One region of the Lysinibacillus sp. CD3-6 genome, then DNA from elsewhere that is predicted to be linked to it. Evidence: riboswitches for the same ligand, from Rfam matches in the RefSeq annotation. Region 1 holds a riboswitch; each other region holds the start of a gene.

Region 1 (7,832 bases):
GCGATTGGACAAGATGCAGATGGCAACTTACTTCAGTCATTAAGTGAAATGGGTAGTGGTCGTTTCTATGATGTTATTGATGAACAAACAATTCCTTCAATTTTATCCCGTGAAACAGCGATGATTTCCCGTACTTATATAGAGGACAATCCGTTTTATCCTACAATTTATAATGCAACTGGATGGAATACACTATTTGCAAAAGGTGTGCCACAAATGAATGCATATATTGGCACGAAGGCAAAGCAGGGAGCTGCTGTGATAGCTGAAAGTGAGAAGGAAGACCCTGTATTGGCCCAATGGCAATATGGGCTTGGTAAAACTTTTGCTTTCACATCAGATTCGACAGGGAAATGGGCTGGTGACTGGGCAAGATGGCAGGAATGGGGATCATTTTGGCAAACAATCATTTCGCAAATGCTACCAAGCTATAATGATGTGGCCTATGATGTACGACTCGATACAGACGGCTCATTTCTCATCACTGATCCGACAAATGAAGCAGCATTTTTAGATATTGTCGCTGTCGATGAAGCGGGTGAGGAGCTTGATTTACAGCTTGAAACGATTTCCGCATCGCAAGTACGGGCAGTTGTGCAAGCGAAACCAGGATTGATTTTTTTCCGTATTGCTGACGAAGAGCAGGCTATTTACCAGGCTGGTCTAAGCGTACCGTACAGTGCAGAATATGAATTACGTCCTGTGAATGAAACACTTGTCGAGCAACTAACGAAGCAAACGGGTGGCTCTGTCTTGAAAGAACCACAAGACGTGTTCCGTAATTTCACCAACAAAGGAGCAGAGCGCCAAAATATTGCAACATGGTTACTATTAACGGGGATGCTATTATTCTTCGTAGATATTACGATTCGACGCTTTGGATGGAGCTTTATAACAAGGCAAAAGAAAGAAAAGCCTGTTGAAGAAGCGACTGTCCAGTCAGAGGATACGAATGTTGCACAGTTATTAAAAGGCATGAAAAAACGCTCATAAATAAAAAACGATGGCACAATGCAAAAAGCATGTGTCATCGTTTTTTTATAAACATAGCTATTTCGTAATAAGAAAATGGGGCGCAGTTTTCCGTAGACTGCTAGCCATCATCATGCCAAGAACGGCCCCGATTAAACTAGATGTAAAAAATGCAGGCATAAAAAATAATGCACCGACAGACGTTCCCATAAATAATTGCGCATATGGAACAGCGACTAATGAGGCAAGAATACCTGTGCCAAATACTTCACCAGCACCAGCAAGCCAATTGCTGCGACTGTATTTATAAGCAAAGGCCGCACATGCCGCACCGATGACGCTTCCAGGAATCGCTAAAAGGGAGCCTGTGCCTGTTAAGATACGAATCAATGCTGTAACTATAGCAACGACGATAGAAGGCATAGGACCTAATAGAATGGCGCAGATGACGTTGATCGCATGTTGTACAGGATAGGCACGTGCAATGCCAGTTGGAATGGAGACAAAAATAGAGCCTGCTACTGCAATAGCTACTAATAAAGCCATAGTAGTTAGTTTTCGAATAGACATGATAGTTACTCCTTTTAGTTTTGTGCGATGAATCGCCGATAGAACTCAGTGAATCGCCGATAAAATGTGAGAAATCGCCGATAAAACGGGGCAAATCGCCGAGAGACCTCACAAAATCGCCGATAAAATCGGACAAATCGCCGATAGCACTGCCTGATGAATACAAAAAAGCCGCTTCCTAGTAACGAAAGGAAGCGGCCTTGCATTTTTAAATTACACAAAAGCAAGTGTCGCCACTTCCCTCCGCTAGTGTGAACTAGATCAGGTTCAAAGGGTCCGTATATGAACATATACGTCTCAGCCTTGTAAAGACTCCCCTAGTGGTGTTAAACGATTTAATTTTTCGATAATAAATGTACCATATTTGAAATAATTGTCAATGGACTAATTTGAATCAGGATGCATAAGATGTGGAGCCTTTTTTACGGTCCAAATGAGCGCTAGTAAGAAGCATGTCATTAAAATAATCGACCCGAATATATACGGACTGTTCATATCCCAGTCAAATAAAAGACCCGCAAGTGCAGGACCAATCATATTTCCAAGACTCATATAGGCATTGGTAAGTCCAGCGGCTAAGCCTTGCTCATTGCCAGCAAGCTTAGAAATCAGTGTGTTGACTGCTGGACGTATAAGTGTTGTTGCCGTAGAGAAAATTGTTGCGACAACTAAAATTAATGCGAAGCCAGAAACAAATAATATGAGGAAGATTGCTACAGCAGCAATAAATAAATTGACTAATACAACTTTCATTTCCCCATAGCGCTTAAACAGTGGTGTGATAATGAACATTTGCACAATAACACCGAATGCGCCACCTACAGTTAAGATGATTGCAATATCTGGAGGTGTATAGTTAAATTTCTCGGTTACAAATAATGATAATGTCGTTTGGAAATTGGCGATTCCGAACGAAAACACTAGCATAATAATAAGCATGACAAAGTAAGGCATTTGGACTGAACGCGCCATCTGCTTCGCAAGATTTTCTTGCTTTTGTGCTTTTTGAGCAGCAGTTGGTTTTGTAGAAGGTAATAACACCAACGAAAGGATAGAGGCTATAATAGCCGCTCCTCCAGCCATAAAGAATGGGAAATGCAAACTAACTTTAGAGAGGAACCCGCCAATACCTGGTCCAATCATAAAACCAAGAGACATAGCAGCACCTAACATGCCCATCCCTTTACCTCGTTCTTCATACGTTGTGATATCTGCTACAAATGCCATAATTGGAGGTGCTATAAAGGCAGAACCTAGCCCTCCTAAGAAACGAGCAACAAAAAGCATCCACACATCTGTAGATAGCCCAAATGAAATTTGCCCAATACCAGTTACAATCAGACCAAAAACAATCAAATTTTTTCGACCATATCGATCCGAAAGATTCCCAGCAATTGGAGAAAATATAAACTGTGCAAAGGCGAACGTTGCAATTAACATGCCAAGAACTTGTCCTGCAGCACCAAATATGTGTAAGTACTTTGGCATGACAGGAATAATAATTCCGATACTCCCCATTGCGATAAACATATTAAACATTAAAATGTACAAAGCCGCCTTGTTGGACTTCTGCTGGGTCATCGTATACCCCCCTTTTTTCTATTGAAACATTCCTAAAGTCTATCATAAAGAAATATTGCTTGGCTATCAGATTATAGTCGTAGGTGAATGACTTGGTTAGCGGAACGAAGACATTGTTTTTCCTCAGAATAATACCGTTGATTTCCGCTACTTGCGGTCGCTTCCCGTGGGCACACGGTAAGCCTCAATCATTTCGGTGCGCGTGGTCTGTTGCTTCTTACGTGTTGTGTGTTACTGCAGGAGTCGCTGACCTCCGCTCCAATCAACTGAACACATCGAAAGTGAAATTCTATATTAGAACGATTAAAAGAAAAAATGACAAAAGACATCAAATATTTAACTCTTGATGTCTTTTGTCGACGCTTTGAGAGAGAAAAATATTGTTTTTTCTCTTTAGTATTTATCGAATACTCATTTTAAATTCTAAAAACAATTCATTATATTTTCCTAAATAATCTGGACCAAGGTTTTTATATACTTCTAATGTTTTACGTTGCTCCTCGGAAGGGTAGAAGCGCTCATCAGCTACAACTTCTTTATCCATTAATTTTGTCGCTGCAATATTAGGAGTAGAGTAGCCTACATAATCCGCATTTTGAGCACCAGATTCCGCATTTAACATAAAGTTAATAAAAGCATGTGCACCATCAACATTTTTCGAAGTTTTTGGGATAACCATATTGTCAAACCACAAGTTCGAGCCTTCCTCTGGAACAGCGAAGTCTAAATCTTCATTTTCGAATAACATATCTGCTGCTTGACCAGACCAAGTGAGGGCGACAGCCGCTTCATTATTAATCATCAAAGGTGTAATTTCATCACCGATGATTGCTTTCACATTTGGAGCGAGTGTAATTAGCTTATTTGTAGCTTGACGTAATTCTTGATTATTTAACGAGTTAAGAGAATGACCAAGACTATTTAAGCCCATGCCAATAACTTCACGTGCACCGTCTACTAAAAAGACTTTACGTTTTAACGAGGGATCCCATAAATCTTCCCAAGAAGAGAAATCTAAGTCACCGACTAAATCTGGATTATAAACAATACCTACTGTGCCCCAGAAATAAGGAACAGAGTATTCATTGTTATCATCAAATGGTAAATCGAGAAAATACGGATCGATATTTTTAAAATTAGGTATTTTCGTTTTATCTAAAGGAAGGAGTAGGTTTTCCTCCTTCATTTTTTCAATCATGTATTCAGACGGCACGGCAATATCGTAAGCCGTACCACCTTGTTTAATTTTCGTCATCATAGCCTCATTTGAGTCAAATGTTTCGTAAATAACATGGATACCCGTTTCTTTTTCGAATTGCTTTAGCAAATCAGGGTCGATATATTCTCCCCAGTTAAAAATAGTTAATGTATCTTTACCACTTTTACCACCGTTCGCACTCATTGCGTCAGCAGCGTACATTAAAAGGGCGGACACGACAAGAATGGCAATGGTTGCTTGAATTAAATTTTTCATCGTTGTCCCTCCGTTCTTTTATTTGTACGGCTTGTAAAGAAATAGTAGCCAACTACAACTAATATCGTTACGAAGAATACTAAACCAGAAATTGCGTTAACCGTTAACGAAATACCTGCACGTGCCATCGAGTAAATTTCAACAGATAATGTACTAAAGCCATTTCCTGTTACGAAAAATGTTACGGCAAAGTCATCCAATGAATAAGTTAAAGCGAGAAAGAAACCTGCAAAAATACCAGGCTGAATATACGGTAAAATAACGCGCATCATGACATCTTTTTTCGTCGCGCCAAGATCTAAAGCTGCATCAATTAACGACTTATTCATCTCAAGCAACTTCGGTAAAACCATAAGTACAACAATAGGAACACTAAATGCTACATGGGCTAATAACACTGAAGCAAAGCCTAATTTAATACCAACCATTGTAAATAATATTAAAAAGCTGGCACCAATAATTACATCTGGACTAACGATTAACACATTATTTAAGGAAAGTAGGGTATTGCGCATTTTTGAATCTTTTACTGTGACAATACCGATTGCTCCTAATGTGCCAATAATTGTGGAAATTAGGGCAGAAAGCAGTGCCACGATTACCGTATTAATTAAAATAACGATTAGCCTTGAATCTTCGAAAACTGCCTTGTAATGGTCCAATGTAAAGGATTGAAAGTTATTCATGGAATCCCCACTATTGAATGAGTAAAAGACTAAGTAAAAAATAGGTGCATACAGGACGAGAAAAACGATCGCTAAATACACTTTTGCAGATGTAGAGAGTTTGCTCATCGTACGCGACCTCCTTTATCCTTTTGACCTGTAATAAGCATAATGATCACCATAAATAAAATTAAAAATACGGCTATTGTTGAACCCATGCCCCAGTTTTGCGTTACAAGGAATTGCTGTTCAATTGCTGTACCAAGTGTAATGACACGATTCCCTGCAATTAAGCGAGTAATCATAAATAGTGATAAAGCTGGAATAAATACAACTTGAATCCCTGATTTAACACCATCCATCGTCAATGGTAATACAACGCGACGGAATGTTGTAAAAGCAGATGCACCTAAATCGCGCGCTGCGTATACAAGCGTTGGATTTAGACGATCTAATGAGTTGAAAATTGGTAAAATCATAAATGGTATGAAAATATATACGGAAACGAAGACAAAGCTAATATCGGTGAATAGCATTTGTTTCGGATCAAAGCCAAATACTTCAATAGCAGCGTTGATTGGGCCATATAAACCAAAAATCCCAATAAACGCATATGTTTTTAACAATAAATTAATCCAAGACGGAATAATAATAAGCAATAACCATAGCTGCTTGTGTTTCGTCTTTGTTAAAAAATAAGCCGTCGGGTATGAAATAAGCAGTGTAAAGAAAGTGATTAAAAACGCATACCAAAACGAACTAAGCGTCATTTTTAAATAGACAGAAGAGAAAAAGGCTTTGTAGTTATTAAGCGTAAAATTGCCATGTAAATCTAGTAGGGAATAGTAAACAACGAGAGCAATCGGCGCAATAACAAAAAGTGCAATCCATAAAACGTATGGAAATAACGCTGATTTCGAAGTTTTAGTTTGCATCTTCGTCATCTCCATAGGATTCTAGACGTTTATCGAACTCTTCCTCAGTTTCATTTAAGCGCATAACATGAATGGCTTCTGGATCGAAGTCTAATCCTATTTCTGTCCCTACTTCAGCTTTTTTCAATGAATGAACAAGCCATTCATTGCCTGCCTTGTCATACGTGGAAAGCTCATAATGTACTCCACGGAATAATTGTGTATCTACCTTAACAACTAATTTTCCTTTGTCGACTGTTGTAATTTCTAAATCCTCGGGACGAATAACAATATCAATTTTCTCATTTGGTTTCATCCCTTGGTCAACACACTCGAACACTTTACCAGCAAATTCAACTGTAAAATCTTCTATCATCACACCGTTAACAATGTTTGATTCACCGATAAAGTCGGCAACAAAACGGTTAATTGGTTCATCATAAATATCTACAGGTGTGCCTGATTGTTGAATTTGACCTTCGCTTAGTACAAAAATTTCATCACTCATGGCAAGGGCTTCTTCTTGATCGTGTGTAACAAATACAAAAGTTTTGCCGAGTCTTTGCTGTAATTCACGAAGCTCATACTGCATTTCTGTACGTAGTTTTAAGTCTAATGCAGAAAGTGGCTCATCAAGTAAAATTACTTCTGGATCATTCACAATGGCACGTGCGATAGCTACGCGTTGACGCTGACCACCTGACATCTCAGAAATTTCACGATTTCCATAACCTGCTAAATTGACAAATTTAAGCGCTTCTGACACTCGTTCTTTAATATTTTTTTCAGGAAGCTTTTTAATGCGTAGTCCAAATGCAACATTTTCAAAAACGTTTAAATGGGGGAATAACGCATAATCCTGAAATACTGTGTTAACTTGGCGTTCATTAGCTGGAACAGTATTTATTTTTTTATCGTGGAAGAAGACATCACCTGTAGTAGGTTCTGTGAAACCAGCAATAATACGTAAAATAGTTGTTTTACCGCAACCAGAAGGACCAAGTAACGTATAAAACTTTCCTTTTTCAAGCTCTAAATTAATATTTTGTAGGACGACTGTACCGTCACTATATGATTTTGAAACATTTTCAAAGCGGATAATTGAATTTGTTGTCATTGAAGCGCCTCCTTAAGCTATAAATAAGAATCTGTTGCGACGAGTAAAATTTTCGTCTCATCGTCATGTGCATTAAAAATTTGGTGATGATCGGCTGCGTCAAAATAGAGCGCATTGCCTTCACTAGCTATATATTGTTCATTCCCTAAAACGAGACGAATACGCCCTTTGACAATATAAATAAAAGTTTCAGATAGAGACGGCTCGAATTGTTTAAATTCACCATCAGCAGCGAGTGTCAAAAAGATAGGCTCCATTTCTTTCTCATTGGATGTAGGAATGAGCCATTGAATTTCATATTTTTTTTCTTCATCAGTATAGGTTGATTGATCTTCCTCAGTGTAGACAACCTTTTGTTCTGGTGCATCATCATCAAAAAATTCCTTTGGCGTCGATCCTAAAACTTCTAATAATGAAAAAAGCGTTTCAATAGAAGGCGAATTCAAATCTCGCTCCAGTTGTGAAATATAGCCTTTACTTAAATCAGTACGTTCTCCAAGCTCTTCTTGGGTAAGACCTTTTTTCAAACGAAGTGCTTT
Region 2 (7,832 bases), 1.4 Mb from region 1:
AGGATTCCAAAGATTGTTTCCGTCTTTAGCCTATAACGAAGCCGTCTTAGAGAAAGATTTTCTGACTTCAAAAGAAAAAAGTATATTTAAGGCGATTTCAAATAAACAGGGAATCAACAATGATATGGAACAGGAAATGCTACATTCCGTAACTAATAGCAAAAAGTCGACCGCATTACCTATTCCAAAAACAACACCTATTTTATTTATTGATGCTTACCTTGATAAAAATTCTGAAGCGGCGAAAGCATCACTAAAAGACTATCAGGATTTTGCAAAGAAGTTAGACGTTTCAAATGTTATTCAAATAAAAAGCAAGCATAGTATTTACTTGTACTATCCAACTGAAATCTATGAAGAAACGCAAAAGTTCTTGCAAGAGAAGGTTGGAAAAAAGTGAGGAATATACGAAAATGTTGTTTTCAATTTTACTTGTAGAAGATGATGAAATGATTGGAAGTTTATTGGAGAATATACTTCAAAAAGAAGGTTATAAAGTAATCTGGTTAAAAAATGGTGCTTCTTTATATACCGTTATTAAGCAAGTAGACATTGTTATTATGGATATTATGCTACCAGGCGAGGACGGGTATCAGATTTCCATGCGAATTAATCAGTTAGGGCATAATATTCCTATCCTATTTTTAACGGCTAGAAGTGATATTGATAGTAAATTAAGAGGGCTTGAAATTGGAGAAGATTACATGGTGAAGCCATTTGATCCGAGGGAATTATTAATACGAATAAAAAATAGATTAGCTGCTTCTTACGGAATTCACAAACAAATACAGCATTTATCCATAGATGTTACTCATAAGCGTGTTGTTAATAATCAAAATAATAAAGAAGTCGAATTTACAGCCATTGAAAAGAAATTATTCTTTTACCTCTATGAAAACGCAGATTTTATTTTATCTAAAGAACAATTTATTGATTACCTTTGGCAGCTAGAAGATCGTAATCCCAATTTAATTAATGTGTATATTAAAAAGCTCCGCAACAAGATTGCCGATACAGATGGTGTGATTATTCAAAATGTATATGGAGAAGGGTATCGTATGAATACCCGTGTCAAACAATGAAACTAAAAAAGAAATATCAACTATTGCTATTATCGGTTATATTCAGTGTTCCTTTTTCTATTGTAGTGATTAATGTAATCGTAACCGTCATATATAATTATTTTTCAAATGATACAGAAACCCAGTTTTTCGAGTCAAAAGCCTATCCAATAATGCTAGGTTTATTTATCGTCAGCTTTTTTATTTTGGCATTATTATTTTCCAAATCCATTAATTCATTAATTAAACGAATAAATGAATTAAAGCAAACCATTATGGAGTTGGCGAGTAATGACAAGAAGAGACTTCAAAAGATCTCTTACTCTAGAAATGATGAATTAGGGGATTTAACCAATGCAGTAAACCTTCTCATTGACAGGACGATATCGAAGGAAATTGAAATAATGCAACAAGAGCAAATGAAACTAGAACTTTTAACGCAGTTGCGCCATGATATTAATACGCCTTTGACAGCTATGCGCTTACAACTTTACACAATCGAAAATGATTTTTCACAACATCAGGATATTTTCAATTCTCTAAACGAACAAATAAACTATATTTCAAAATTATCCAATGAATATGACTTTGAGCGCTTATCTCGTGTTGATAATTCCTATATCATCATGGAAAAAGTAGACGTTCCAAAACTTATCAATACCATCATTTTAAAGTGGAATTTTTTATATAAAGTCAATCAAATCTCGATTGTGTTAAACGATTCCACAACGAAATTCCTTTGGAAGAGTAATGAAATTTGGTTGCACAGATTATTTGATAATATCTTCCAAAATATTTTGCGTCATGCAGCATGCGATACATTGGAAATCACTTTGCAAAAAAACTTAATTATATTTAAAGATAATGGGGTTGGGTTTAATGTGGAGGAAAAGGGCACTGGCCTAAGAATCATCGAAGATATTTGCCGAATGCTTGAACTACAGAGTACAATCCAATCTAACGAAAAAGGTACTCAAGTTACCATAAGTTATGCGCAACATTCAAACTTTTTGTAATGGCAACTCCAGAAAATTGAAAGCTTCCCAAAATTGTATTTGAGATCAACTTTATGTTTAACGTGGTAAATGCATAAATCATATAAAAATTGGGGGAGAGTACATGGATTCGGGTGCTTTTGTTTACACATTTTTCGATTGTTTTTTCGGAAGTGATATTTGTCCCAAAATATTATACTGCATAGCCTGCTACTTCAAACTCCATGCATAAAACCTTTTCTATTTGCAAAAGTCATGTCGCAGATTACTAGTATAGTCCAGTAAAAGCTCATTTTTTTCAATTACGAAAATTACTAGCTTGTCATTTTACGATACATATGGGTATAATAATCAACGAAAAGTTCATAAGTTAAGAATGTAGGGGGGCTGGAAGTTGCCAGCTGAGATTGCGTCCGTTTAGATGCTGACCCTTTGAACCTGATTTGGCTCGTACCAGCGTAGGGAACATCTATTCAAAAATAATCATTTACTATTTTTTGATACCGTTTGCAAACGTCTGGGATAACTCCCAGGCGTTTTTTGTTTAGGATTCATTATTCCACCTACAACTAGGAGTAATCAATCATAAGCACTGCAAATGGCCTTAGAATACCTTTTTTTCTGGTGTAAACATTCAATCATGAACACTTTCAAACTACTAGACTTGGAGGACACAGCATGAAAAAGTGGTTTTTCGTTCTTATTGCTGCATTAGTAACATTAGTTGGTTGTAGCGAAAAAGAGGACAAAGAAGAAACAAACTCATTAAAAAAGGTATCCGTTGTACTAGACTGGACACCTAATACAAATCATACAGGACTGTATGTGGCGAAAAAGCTGGGCTACTTTGAGGAGCAAGGCTTAGACGTGGACATTATTTTACCTGGTGATGCTGGTGCTGATCAGCTAGTTGCATCAGGCAAAGCACAGTTTGGCGTAAGCTATCAGGAAGGTATTACACAAGCACGTGTACAGGGTGTACCACTTGTATCAATTGCTGCAATTATTCAGCATAATACATCTGGCTTTGCTTCGATTGCTTCAAAGGGCATTACATCTCCTAAGGACTATGAAGGAAAAACGTATGGTGGCTGGGGAAGCCCAATAGAACAAGCTGTTTTACAATCACTTATGCAAAAAGAACAGGCGGAAATCAAAAAATTAGATATTGTTAATGCAGGAGATTTAGACTTTTTCACCATGATGCAAAAGGATATTGATTTTGCCTGGATCTATTATGCGTGGACAGGGATTGAGGCGGAGCTACGTGGGGAAACATTAAACATGCAGTATTTAACAGACTATAGTGAGCAACTTGATTATTATACACCTGTTTTAGCTACGAATGAAAAGATGATTAAGGATAATCCTGATGTGGTAAAGGCATTTGTAGCTGCAACGACAAAAGGCTATGAGTATGCCATTGAGCATTCTAGTGAAGCGGCTGATATTTTACTTGAAGCGGTACCTGACTTAGATAAAGCACTTGTGCATAAAAGTCAAGAATGGCTAGCAAATAAATATCAAGATGATGCAGCGCAATGGGGCGAACAAAAATTAGCAGTTTGGGAAAACTATGCGGAATGGATGACGAAAAACAACGTCTTAGAAGGAAAATTTGATGCAGAGCAAGCATTTACAAATGATTTCTTACCAACGAAAGGAGCAAACTAATGGCTAATTCATTAATCAGTGTACAAATTATACCGAAAACAGAAAAATATGAGGATGTCATCCCTTTCGTGGATGCGGCAATTGCAATTATCGATGCTGCAGGTGTGCGCTATGAGGTGCAGCCACTAGAAACGACTATGGAGGGCGAACTGTCTACCTTACTCCAAATTATTGAACAGATGAATCAAAAAATGATTGACTTAGGTGCTATTAATGTAATTACACAAGTAAAAATTTTATATCAGCCAACTGGCATTACAATGGGGACGTTGACGGAGAAATATCGAGGATGAAACAAGTAGTAACGAAAGGAAGGTCGATTATTTTTATCGCCTTCTTATTAGTCATCTGGGAAGTCATTATTCGTTTTGCTGAAATCCCACATTGGCTATTGCCAGCGCCGAGTGCCATTGTTATGGAGGGTATGCACTCTTACCAAACGTTTCTTCCCCATGTTTTCGCTACTATACAGCTTGCTGTGATAGGTCTTGCTATTGGTGTGCTTTGTGGCTTGAGTGTTGCGGTGTTATTACATCGCTCAAATACAATGCGGGCATTCTTATATCCGATTTTAATAGTTTCGCAAAATGTGCCAGTGCTCGTTTTAGCGCCATTATTAATTATTTGGTTTGGCTTTGGGCTGTTACCAAAGCTAATTATTATTTGTCTCGTTTGCTTTTTTCCAATCGTTATTGCGGCAATGGATGGCTTTCGTCAAACGTCACCAGAGCTTAAGCATTATTTTGCGATGATTGGTGCTACAAAACGTCAAACGTTTTGGAAATTAGAATGGCCATTTGCCTATCCATCTATATTTTCAGGTATTAAGATTGCAGCGACATATAGTGTGATGGGGGCTGTCATCGCGGAATGGCTTGGTGCGAAAAAGGGGATTGGTGTTTATATGACACTTGCTCAATCATCGTTTCGAACGGATCGTGTATTTGTAGCGATATTTGCGATAGTTTTGTTAAGTTTATTGTTATTTAGTGTTATACGTTTCGTCGAAAAGATTACTGTAAAGGGGAGAGGATTACATGCTGGACATTCAAGACATTTCTAAATCCTTTGGCGCGCTTGAAGTAGTGAAAAACCTATCCTTTACGGTAAGGGAGGGCGAATTTGTAGCGATCATTGGTCCTTCAGGTAGTGGGAAAAGTACGCTTTTTCAATTAATAGGCGGTATATCACCCTTAAATCAAGGAGCTATTTTGTTAAATGGAGAAAACATTCAGCAAAAACCAGGCACCATCGGCTACATGCCACAGCAACCTAGCTTATTACCTTGGCGGACAATTTTGGAAAATGTCACGATTGTCGAAGAATTACATCATCGACCTAATATAGAGATTGCAAGAAAGTGGTTAGAAAAGGTTGGCCTAGCTTCTTTTGAAAATGCATATCCCCATGCTTTATCGGGAGGCATGCAGCAGCGTGTATCCTTTCTGCGAGCAATCGTCAGTGAGAAACCGATATTATGCCTAGATGAGCCGTTCTCAGCTCTAGACGAGTTTACAAGACTAGAAATGCAAGCATGGTTGTTATCGATTTGGGAGGAACATAAAAAATCTATTTTGTTCGTTACACATAGTATTGAAGAAGCGTTATTTTTAGCTGATCGGATAATCGTATTAACAAAACGTCCAGCTACGATCAAGGAGGAAATCATTGTTCCGTTTGCACGACCACGCTCTGAAGAAATTCGCCATTGTGTACAATTTACTCAATTAAAACAACAACTTTTCCATTACTTAAAAGAAGAAAAGGACGATGCGTATGTTGATTGATGCACATATCCATTTAGATCAGTATAAGGAAGAAGAAGTGCCTCTACTGCTTGATGAAGCACAATATGTCATTGCAGTGAGCACGGACTTGCAATCGTGTGAGAAAACGCTGAAATTATCGAAAACCTATGCAAAGGTAAAGCCAGCATATGGTTTTCATCCTGAACAATCTTTGCCGAGTGACAGAGATAGAAAAGCTTTATTTGATTGGTTACAGCTTCATGCTAGTGACATGATTGCTGTTGGAGAGGTCGGGTTACCTTATTATCGTAGACAAGAAAAAGAGATCGATGAGAGACCTTATATTGATTTATTAGAGCAGTTTGTTAAGTTCGCAAAAGAGTTTCACAAACCGATTGTGTTACATGCTGTCTATGAGGATGCTTTAATCGCATGTGATTTACTTGAACGATATGGTGTGACAAAAGCACATTTTCATTGGTTTAAGGGAAGTGAAGAGGCGATTGTGCGTATGATACATAATGGCTATTTTATTTCGATTACACCTGATTGTGTTTATGAAGCAGAAATCCAAGCATTGATTAAAAGATATCCATTAGAACTGATGATGGTGGAAACGGATGGACCGTGGCCTTTTGAAGGGCCTTTTGATAAAAAGCTTACATCGCCCTATATGATGTCTAATACAATTGAAGTCATTGCAATGATTAAAGACTTAACAACGCAGGAAGCGGCAAAAATTGTAACAGAAAATACAAAGAAATTTTATAGTTTATAGTGATAATACAAAACAGCCACATTTAGAGAGAGTCATCGTCTCCATGTGGCTGTTTCCTATGTTTCGTTCTAATATGTTCTAATGTTGCACGCTTCGTCTTTGTCACGCGCTCATGCGTACTAAAAGGGGAAGTTTGACGTTTTTTCTCCACATCCTTACCTTGTGTACGTTTTAAATGCATACGTTTCTTTTTAGCTCTAGATAATGCCATGATAATCCCTCCATTTCACATTACCAATATATTACCGAAAAAGGGGACAAAAGTAAAACCCCGTAAGCTAATGGCCTACGAGGTTTTTTAGTCATAATATTAGTGAGATACGTCTTGTACTGAAATACCAGTGTTAGCTTTTACATCAACTTCACGGTATTTCGCGTCATCAGTTTCTTTAGATAATAAAGTTCCGATGAATCCACCAAGGAAACCGAGTGGCACAGAGATAAGTGCTGGGTTTGTTAACATAATTAACGGTTCACCAACAAAAATAGCTTTGCCTTCAACTGGATTCCAAATGTTTGGAGAAACTGCTACAAGTACTAAAGCGGAAATTAAACCTGTTAACATCGCTGTCACTGCACCAGCAGTATTAAAGCGTTTCCAATAAATTGTGTAAATAATTACTGGTAAGTTTGCAGAACCTGCAATACAGAATGCAAGCGATACTAGGAACGCAACGTTTAATGTTTGAGCACCAAGAGCAAGAAGGATTGACACGATAGAGATCGTGATAGAACCAATACGAGCCGCAAATACTTGCTCTTTTTCTGTAATTTTACCTTTTTTAATGATTTGACCATAAATATCATGTGATAGGGCAGATGCACCAGAAAGTACAAGACCTGCTACTACCGCTAAGATTGTTGCGAATGCTACCGCACAAACGAATGAGAACAGAATATCGCCACCAAGTGCTTCTGCAAGTAGTGGAGCAGCCATGTTACCAGCCGCGTTAGCAGCAATAATATCTTCTTTACCAACGAATGCAGCTGCACCGAATCCTAAGAAGATTGTTAAAACGTAGAAAATACCTACAATCCAAGTTGCCCATATTACTGAAGAACGAGCTGTTTTTGCGTCTTTTACTGTGAAGAAACGCATTAAAATATGTGGAAGACCCGCAGTACCTAATACAAGTGCGATTAACATCGAGATTGTATCAAGACCATTTGTATATTTAAGTCCTGGATTTAAGTATGCTGCACCGCTTTCAGTAGCAGTCGTCATTTCTGAGAACATTGTTGAAATACTGAAACCAAACTCTTTTAATACTAGGAACGAAATAATAACTGTACCTAACATTAATAGACAAGCTTTAATAATTTGTACCCAAGAAGTTGCAGTCATACCGCCGAATAAAACGTAAGTCGTCATCATAACACCTACGATTAATACCGCAACCCAATAGTCGATTCCTAGAAGTAATTGAATAAGTGCGCCTGCACCAACAAGTTGTGCAATCATGTAGAATAATACAATTGTAATTGTACTTAAAGCTGCTGTACCACGAACTTTAGAATTGTTAAAACGTGCTGTAATCATGTCAGCTAGTGTGAATTTACCAAGGTTACGTAATGG
Region 3 (7,832 bases), 2.1 Mb from region 1:
TGGTAAATCACAAACAATGGCATCTACAGGATCTACTAATAGGTCTTGTAATGCATCCTGACGATATAAAGAAACTGGCTGCTCTGTTAAATCTGCTGTTGCTGCGGCTAATCGGATCAATAACTCATCTACCTCTACTCCAGATGCCTCTACTTTTCCATCGAGTAAATTCATGACCGTTAACAGTAAGTTACCAGTACCAACTGCTGGATCTAGCATTGTTAGTTTTTCTTTTGCTAATTGATCCGCAAAAATTTGTTCCACGAAATAGCCAACTAAAAGACCAAGCGTATCTGGTGTCATTTGATGATTCGGCTGTGAACCTTTACGCATACCTTTTAAAATTGCAATTTGAATGGACTTGCGCACATCTTCTTTCGTTGTACCTTGCTGTGAGAAATCTACATCTCCATCAAGCCAAGCCTCTAGTCCATCAAGTATACCTTCTAATAACGTCGTATTTTGCTCTTTTTCTATTTTTTCCGCATGCTCATTTAGCATGCCAAATAGTTTTTCAATCTTTTCCATACATAACTTCCTTTCACGCAGAAAAGAGCCGTGACAAACTCTGTCACAGCCCTTTTGTCTAGTATTATCTTAGCCTAAAAGAAGCAAATTATGCTAGTGCTTTAACTGCTGCAATTGCTGCTTCGTAGTTTGGATGATCTGTAGCCTCAGGTACATACTCGACATAAGTTACTTTTCCAGCTGCATCTACCACGAAAACTGCACGTGCTAGAAGACGTAATTCTTTAATATATACACCATATGCTTCACCGAATGATAGATCGCGATGATCTGAAACTGTTTGAACAGCATCAATTCCCGCAGCACCGCACCAACGTTTTTGTGCAAATGGCAGGTCAACAGATACTGTATATATTACTACGTTATCCCCTAAATTTGCAGCTTCTTCATTAAAACGACGTGTTTGTGCATCACATACGCCTGTATCTAAAGATGGGACAACACTAAATAAACGAATTTTACCTTCTGAATCCTTTAAAGAAACAGGTGATAGATCATTTGCTAATACTGTGAAATCTGGTGCTTGGTCTCCAACCTTTACTTCGTTACCAATAAGTGTTACTGGACCTTTTTTAAATGTAATTTGTGCCATGAAAACGCCTCCTAATCATCATATGTACATAATCTTACTAAATGTAGGGAATTAATTGCAACTAGGACAGCTTATCATAGTGTAAACTTTGTAATTGTTGCACTATAAGACCTATTTGCATTTCAAATTACAAAAGAAAAAGTGTTAGAATGACTGCAATCAATCTAACACTTTTCTATTCATTGTTGTGCGCGATGGCGGTGCTTTCCGCGGGCACAATGTAAGCCGCAACCGTCGCTAATCGCGCCGCCTGTTGCATCTAACGTTTTGTGCTGTTCCCGCAGGAGGCATCGCTATCGCTACAAACAATTAATGGCCTATACAAATTGCATAAGAAAGAAATTCAAATCCTTACCTGCTCAAGATTCTTCAGGTTTCTCCTCTATCTTTTCAGGCTCTTTTGTATTTTCCTGAATGGGTGCTGTCGGTTGTGCAACAGGTTGTGCTGTTTCTTTCGCTACATATACCTTTTCATGGACAACCGTAGTATCGGCAAAATAATCATGTATGCCTTGGTTGTCAGGTAAAATCGCAACAAAAATATAAAGTGGCATAATTATGTTGCTAATTAAGCGACCAATCCATTCACGGAACAGCACGTCTGACCATGTAAGTTTGTCATGTTGTAGTGAAACAACACGTAACCCGAAAGCCATTTTCCCCAACGTTTGCCCTAAAAACTTTGTCATCAATACAAAATAACAGTAATAGAGAATAGCTGAAATAATGGAGATAGGTGCATACCAAATTGAATCCGATAACGACCAGTCCATTAAGTAAAATATCGGATTAACTACGATTCCTACAACAGCTGAAATAATTAATCCATCTAGGATAAATGCCCAAAAGCGCACCCAAAATCCTGCCGTCTTTAAATCATATTTCGTAGTCACTATTGGTGTGTTTTCCTTATTTAGCAATTGTTGTTCAATTGAGGGTGTCCCTTGCAAAACGAATTCATTGTTTGTCATGGTATGCCCTCCTTAGTATTCACCATATAAGTACATCATTTTCGGTGCCTTGTATTCTGTCATAATTTTCATTAGCATTTTTTCTTCAGCTGATGGGCCAAAAAGAGAGCTTACTTTCATACCAATTATTGACGGTAGACCACCTTGATCATAACTGTATTCAAATAAGACGGCATCTTCTAAACCATAATCTTGACGTAAAGCTGCAATAGCTGCTTGCTCATCGCCAATTTCATCGATTAAGCCTGCTTCAAGTGCCTTTGTACCGCCAAGTATTCGACCATCCGCTACTTTTTTCACGTCCGCTTCAGACATATTGCGTCCTTGTTCCACAATATCAACAAACTCTTCATATGATTCATTAATCATATCCTGCATCATAGCACGTTCTTCTTCAGTAATTTCACGTGTTGGACTAAGCATGTCTTTATGTTGCCCAGATTTAAACGTTTCAAATTTCACGCCTACTTTTTCTGCAAGTTCCTGATAATTAATAGATTGCATAATTACACCAATCGAACCTGTTATCGTATCACGATGGGCATATATTTTATCCGCTGGTGCAGAAATATAGTATCCACCAGAAGCAGCCATCGAATCCATTGAAACGTAAATTGGAATTTGACGTTCCTCTTTAATTTGCAACAGTTTTTTATAAATTTCTGCCGATTCCTTTACGCCACCACCAGGTGAATTTACACTTAGCACAATACCTTGTACTGAATCATCATATAAAATATTGTCCAATTGATTTAAGAAAAACTGGTGATCATAAGCTACGGTTTGCCATAATGTGTTCGATCCAACATCTTGAATCGTTCCATCAACTTTTAAATAGGCAATCCGCTTACTGTAATCTTCACCTTCAATAACAGTTTCATAAACATCTAAATTATTTCCAGCGACAATGCTGTCAAAATTACTAAAGAAGTCTGATTTAAATATTGCAAAAATCGTATTAATTCCTAATGAAAATACTAACAACACAGCAGCTATAGCCAAGGCTATCCACCTTTTCACATTCATACAAACGCCTCCTCAACACGTTATACGTCTAAATTTCCAAAACGTTTCACTTTTAAGCAATTTTTATGTAAAAATGTTCTGTTGTTTATTATTTTACTATAAATAAATGAGGCTACAACAAAAAATCAAAAGTTCATAATAAAACATGAACTTTGATTATTCGCCTTTATTTCCTAGGAAATATTTATTGATGTGTATAAAGAGCTTTTTCTTGTTGGCGTAATTCGACACGACGAATTTTACCCGATGCAGTCTTCGGTAAAGCATCTACAAATTCAATCGCTCGTGGATATTTATATGGGGCAGTCATTAATTTCACATGGTTTTGTAACTTTTTAATAAGCGTATTATCCCCTGTCTCACCTTCATGCAGGACAATAAATGCCTTCACAATATTTCCTCTTACTTCATCAGGACTAGCAACTACAGCAGCTTCCTTTACTGTAGGGTGTTTCATTAATGCATCTTCTACTTCAAATGGCCCTATTGTATAGCCTGAAGAAATAATGACATCATCTCCACGGCCCTCAAACCAAAAATAGCCATCGGCATCTTTATATGCACGGTCTCCTGTTATATACCATTCTCCGCGGAATTGTAGGCTCGTGCGTTCGGGATCTTGGAAATATTTTTTAAAGAGTGCAGGTGTTTCACGATGCACGGCAATATCCCCAACTACACCTTCAGACACAGGATTTCCAAGGTCGTCGATTATTTCTACTGTATTTCCTGGTGTCGGTTTCCCCATTGACCCGACGCGCGCTTCCATGCCAACCATTGTCCCTACAAGTAATGTATTTTCAGTTTGACCGTAGCCATCTCGAACCTGGATATCAAATGTTTCTATGAACACTTTTACAACTTCACTATTCAATGGTTCTCCCGCTGATACTGCTTGGCGGATTTCGCTTAAATTATAATCCTGTAAATTATTGAGTGCTGCCATAAATCGATACTCTGTCGGTGTACAACATAATACATTTACTTTAAATTTTTCAAGCAACGACAAATAAGTTGATGCATCGAATTTGCCTTTATAGACAAAGGCTGTTGCACCACTGCCTAAAGTTGCAAGGAACGGACTCCAAATCCATTTTTGCCATCCAGGTGCCGCAGTAGCCCATACTATATCATTTTCCTGTACACCTAACCAATTTGGTGCTGTTGTCCGTAAATGAGCATAACCCCAGCTATGCGTATGAACAGCTGCTTTAGGATTGCCCGTTGTTCCACTTGTATAGGCTAAAAAAGCAGTGTCTGTACTTTTTGTTGGTGTAGGATTCGTATAGTTTGTAGGATGCTCCTCCATTTTTTCAAGCAACGGTTGCCATGGGGCATGCGCATGACCAATTACATATTGCAAAATACCCTTTAGATTATTTACTTCATCAAATTGCTCAATATATGGCTCGTAAGCAATTATTCCTTTGGCATTTGCATGTGTAATGCGGTATTCAATATCCTTTGTGCGCAACATTTCTGAGCTTGGAATAATCGTTAAGCCCGCTTTCAATGCTGCTATGTATACGATATATGCCTCAACAGATCTTGGAACCATTACTAAAAGCACATCACCTTTTGTTAGTCCTTGCGAAGTAAATACATGGGCCGCCTGATTTGCTTTTTCAAGTAAATTTGCATATGTAATATGTTGAATTTCTTCATGATTGTTATAAACAATTAATGCTTTTTTAGAAGGGTCCTGAGCATACTTCTCAATCTCCTCAACAATGTTATACCATTCTGGTGCGATTAAATCCTGTCTTTTCATAATAACTGCCTCCTTATTGCTAGGTTTATTATAAAACTCATTTTTTATGATTTTCAATGGATGGACCTTATTTTCACAAAGTCATGACAATTATCATGGTTTATTATATGGCATCAGTCACTGCTTTCCAGATAATGATAAAATGCTATTGAATACTGAGAATAGGTATGTTACATTTTGGACAACTAAAAAATTCATGATTGCAGGGGGACTCATAACGAGTTGAGAAGGTAAAACCTGACCCTTTGAACCTGTTAGTTAATACTGACGTAGGGAGCAACACACATCTTATTACTGATGATAAGCTCTTTTTACGTGTACACTTCGCACGAAAAAGAGCTTTTTTGCATGCTTACGTCCATCCAAAAAAGGAGGACTACGATGATTTTTCAAACTATTCGTAAAAGACAGCCATTGATTCACTGTATTACCAATTATGTAGTTGCCAATTTCCAAGCAAATGGATTATTAGCAATTGGTGCTTCACCTGTCATGGCCGATGAATCAACCGAAGTTGAAGAAATGGTATCGATTGCATCAGCCTTATTAATTAATATTGGCACGCTTACTACCCGTACAAAACAATCGATGTTCCTTGCTGGTAAAAAAGCAAACGCGCTAGGTATACCTGTGATTTTGGACCCTGTTGGTGTTGGGGCAACAACTTTACGTAAACAAACGGTACAGCAATTATTAGAAGCGGTTCACTTTGCTGTTATTCGTTGCAATATCGGTGAGCTTGCCGCGATTGCTAATGTTCATTGGCAACAAAAAGGTGTGGATAGTGGCAGCGGCTCCATATCTGTTGAAGATAAAGCACAAGAGATTTCTAAAAAATATAAGTGCATTGTCATTGTAACTGGTGAAAAAGATTTTATTACTGATGGTGAGCAATCTAAATGGATTATTGGTGGAAACGCTCGCATGACAGAAGTTACAGGGACGGGTTGTTTGTTAAGTGCTATTTGCTGTGCAGCTTATATGGCAGGTAATGAGCCATTTACTCAGTTGTGCCATACATTAACGAGCTATAAAAAAGTTGCTGAACATGCCGCTTCTTGTGCGCCATATAATGGTGATTTCGCAGTGTCCGTCTTAAATGAGCTTCACCGTTTATCGAAGGACGGTGAAAAATAATGCATATTGTGACGACAATAGCTGGCTCAGATAGCGGTGGTGGAGCTGGTATTCAAGCTGATTTAAAAACTTTCCAAGAATTAAATGTATTCGGGACATCCGTTATTACCGCTTTAACAGCACAAAATACTTTAGGTGTGAGCGGGGTGCTTCCAATTGATCAAGCTTTTGTAAATAAACAACTTCATTCACTGCTTGAGGATTTTTCAATTAGTGCAATAAAAACAGGCATGCTTTTCTCCTCAGATATAATTCATACTATTGCAGGAGCTATGTCTAATTTAAATATTCCACTTATCGTTGATCCTGTAATGATCGCCAAAGGTGGCGAAAACTTATTACAGCAAGAAGCAGTTGAGGCGTTAAAAAACGCTCTATTACCGCTTGCTACAATCGTCACACCTAACATCCCTGAAGCGGAGACGCTTACAGCAAGCAAAATACACAATTTATCAGACATCCAACAAGCTGCACAGTCATTATTAAAGCTAGGTGTTCAATGTGTCATTATTAAAGGTGGTCATCTACAGGATGATAACTTTGCAACAGATTATGTATTCTTCAATGATGGTAAAACATTTTCTATGCAATCTACTCGAATCGCAACGAAAAATACACATGGAACGGGATGTACATTTTCTGCTGCATTAACCGCTTTTATCGGTCAGAAAATGCCTTTAAAACAAGCGATTATTGAAGCGAAAAAGTTTATTCAGCTAGCCATTAGCCATGATTTATTGATTGGCAATGGCAATGGGCCGACAAATCATTTTGCTTACAAAAAATTTCTCGATACTTGTGAGGTAACCATTCATGAAACGTAGTGATTTACAGCTTTATTTTATAATGGGCACAGCGAACGTAAAAAATAGACAACCTTTAGAAATACTTGAATCCGCATTGCAAGCAGGCATTACGATGTTTCAGTTTCGTGAAAAAGGACAACAAGCATTGACGAATGAGCACTATGAACAATTTGCACGTCAATGTCAAAACCTATGCAGAAAATACAACGTTCCCTTTATTGTGAATGATGATATCGACCTTGCTCTAAAGCTTAAGGCAGATGGCCTTCACATTGGTCAAGACGACCATCCCATCTCACTAGTGCGACAAAAAATTGGACAAATGATTCTTGGTGTTTCGGTTCATACAGCCACTGAATTACAAATTGCTTTAACATATGGAGCGGATTATGTAGGGATTGGTCCTATTTATGCAACGACGTCCAAAAGCGATGCAAAACCACCTAGTGGAACTGAGTTTTTACAACAAGCAAGAAACATGTATCCGCAATTGCCGATCGTCGCAATTGGTGGCATAGACTGCAACAATGCACTTGCTGTTTTTAAAGCAGGTGCAGATGGCGTAGCGGTTATTTCAGCTATTTGCGAAAGCAATGATATTCAAAAAACAGTTTCAACCTTCAAATCATTGTCTTTGTAATTTGCATTGTTGCACGTATGTATACAAGAAGTCATGGCATAAAAAAACTAAATTTAAACAAACTAAAACCAGTGCCTTTTACGGTCACTGGTTTTAAGTTCAATAATTGCTTATTCTGCAATTATTGGTTTTTTGGCATACCTTTTAATTGAGATTCTGCCATTTGTACAAGACGTTTAGTGATTTCACCACCAACGGAACCGTTAGCACGAGCTGAAGCATCAGCTCCTAATTGAACACCAAATTCTTGTGCAATTTCGTATTTCATTTGATCAAGTGCTTGTTGTACACCAGGTACTGCAAGCTTGTTTGAACTACCATTGTTGTTTGTCATGTCTGTCTCACCTCCTTGTGAATATAG

What was found. A riboswitch is a leader RNA that binds a small molecule or an ion and turns the genes downstream of it on or off. The one in region 1 is predicted to bind thiamine pyrophosphate.
Region 2: another riboswitch for thiamine pyrophosphate. It lies ahead of FH508_RS11405 (ABC transporter substrate-binding protein); the one in region 1 lies ahead of thiW (energy coupling factor transporter S component ThiW).
Region 3: another riboswitch for thiamine pyrophosphate. It lies ahead of thiM (hydroxyethylthiazole kinase); the one in region 1 lies ahead of thiW (energy coupling factor transporter S component ThiW).

Annotation. Positions count from the first base shown of each region.
Region 1 is NZ_CP085880.1:953,475-961,306, forward strand. Features, by position in the region: gene FH508_RS04440 (VWA domain-containing protein) at 1-993, shown strand, start outside; gene thiW (energy coupling factor transporter S component ThiW) at 1,051-1,542, opposite strand; TPP riboswitch at 1,764-1,871, opposite strand; gene FH508_RS04450 (MFS transporter) at 1,927-3,123, opposite strand; gene FH508_RS04455 (ABC transporter substrate-binding protein) at 3,524-4,597, opposite strand; gene FH508_RS04460 (ABC transporter permease) at 4,594-5,391, opposite strand; gene FH508_RS04465 (ABC transporter permease) at 5,388-6,197, opposite strand; gene FH508_RS04470 (ABC transporter ATP-binding protein) at 6,187-7,293, opposite strand; gene FH508_RS04475 (helix-turn-helix domain-containing protein) at 7,311-7,832, opposite strand, start outside.
Region 2 is NZ_CP085880.1:2,350,749-2,358,580, forward strand. Features, by position in the region: gene FH508_RS11390 (alpha/beta fold hydrolase) at 1-400, shown strand, start outside; gene FH508_RS11395 (response regulator transcription factor) at 414-1,082, shown strand; gene FH508_RS11400 (sensor histidine kinase) at 1,079-2,077, shown strand; TPP riboswitch at 2,427-2,538, shown strand; gene FH508_RS11405 (ABC transporter substrate-binding protein) at 2,735-3,730, shown strand; gene FH508_RS11410 (thiamine-binding protein) at 3,730-4,023, shown strand; gene FH508_RS11415 (ABC transporter permease) at 4,020-4,793, shown strand; gene FH508_RS11420 (ABC transporter ATP-binding protein) at 4,768-5,517, shown strand; gene FH508_RS11425 (TatD family hydrolase) at 5,507-6,256, shown strand; gene FH508_RS11430 (hypothetical protein) at 6,279-6,467, opposite strand; gene FH508_RS11435 (solute symporter family protein) at 6,567-7,832, opposite strand, start outside.
Region 3 is NZ_CP085880.1:3,622,606-3,630,437, forward strand. Features, by position in the region: gene FH508_RS18020 (class I SAM-dependent methyltransferase) at 1-528, opposite strand, end outside; gene tpx (thiol peroxidase) at 617-1,120, opposite strand; gene FH508_RS18030 (RDD family protein) at 1,480-2,091, opposite strand; gene sppA (signal peptide peptidase SppA) at 2,104-3,117, opposite strand; gene mbcS (acyl-CoA synthetase MbcS) at 3,302-4,888, opposite strand; TPP riboswitch at 5,083-5,181, shown strand; gene thiM (hydroxyethylthiazole kinase) at 5,270-6,025, shown strand; gene thiD (bifunctional hydroxymethylpyrimidine kinase/phosphomethylpyrimidine kinase) at 6,025-6,849, shown strand; gene thiE (thiamine phosphate synthase) at 6,839-7,471, shown strand; gene FH508_RS18060 (alpha/beta-type small acid-soluble spore protein) at 7,593-7,805, opposite strand.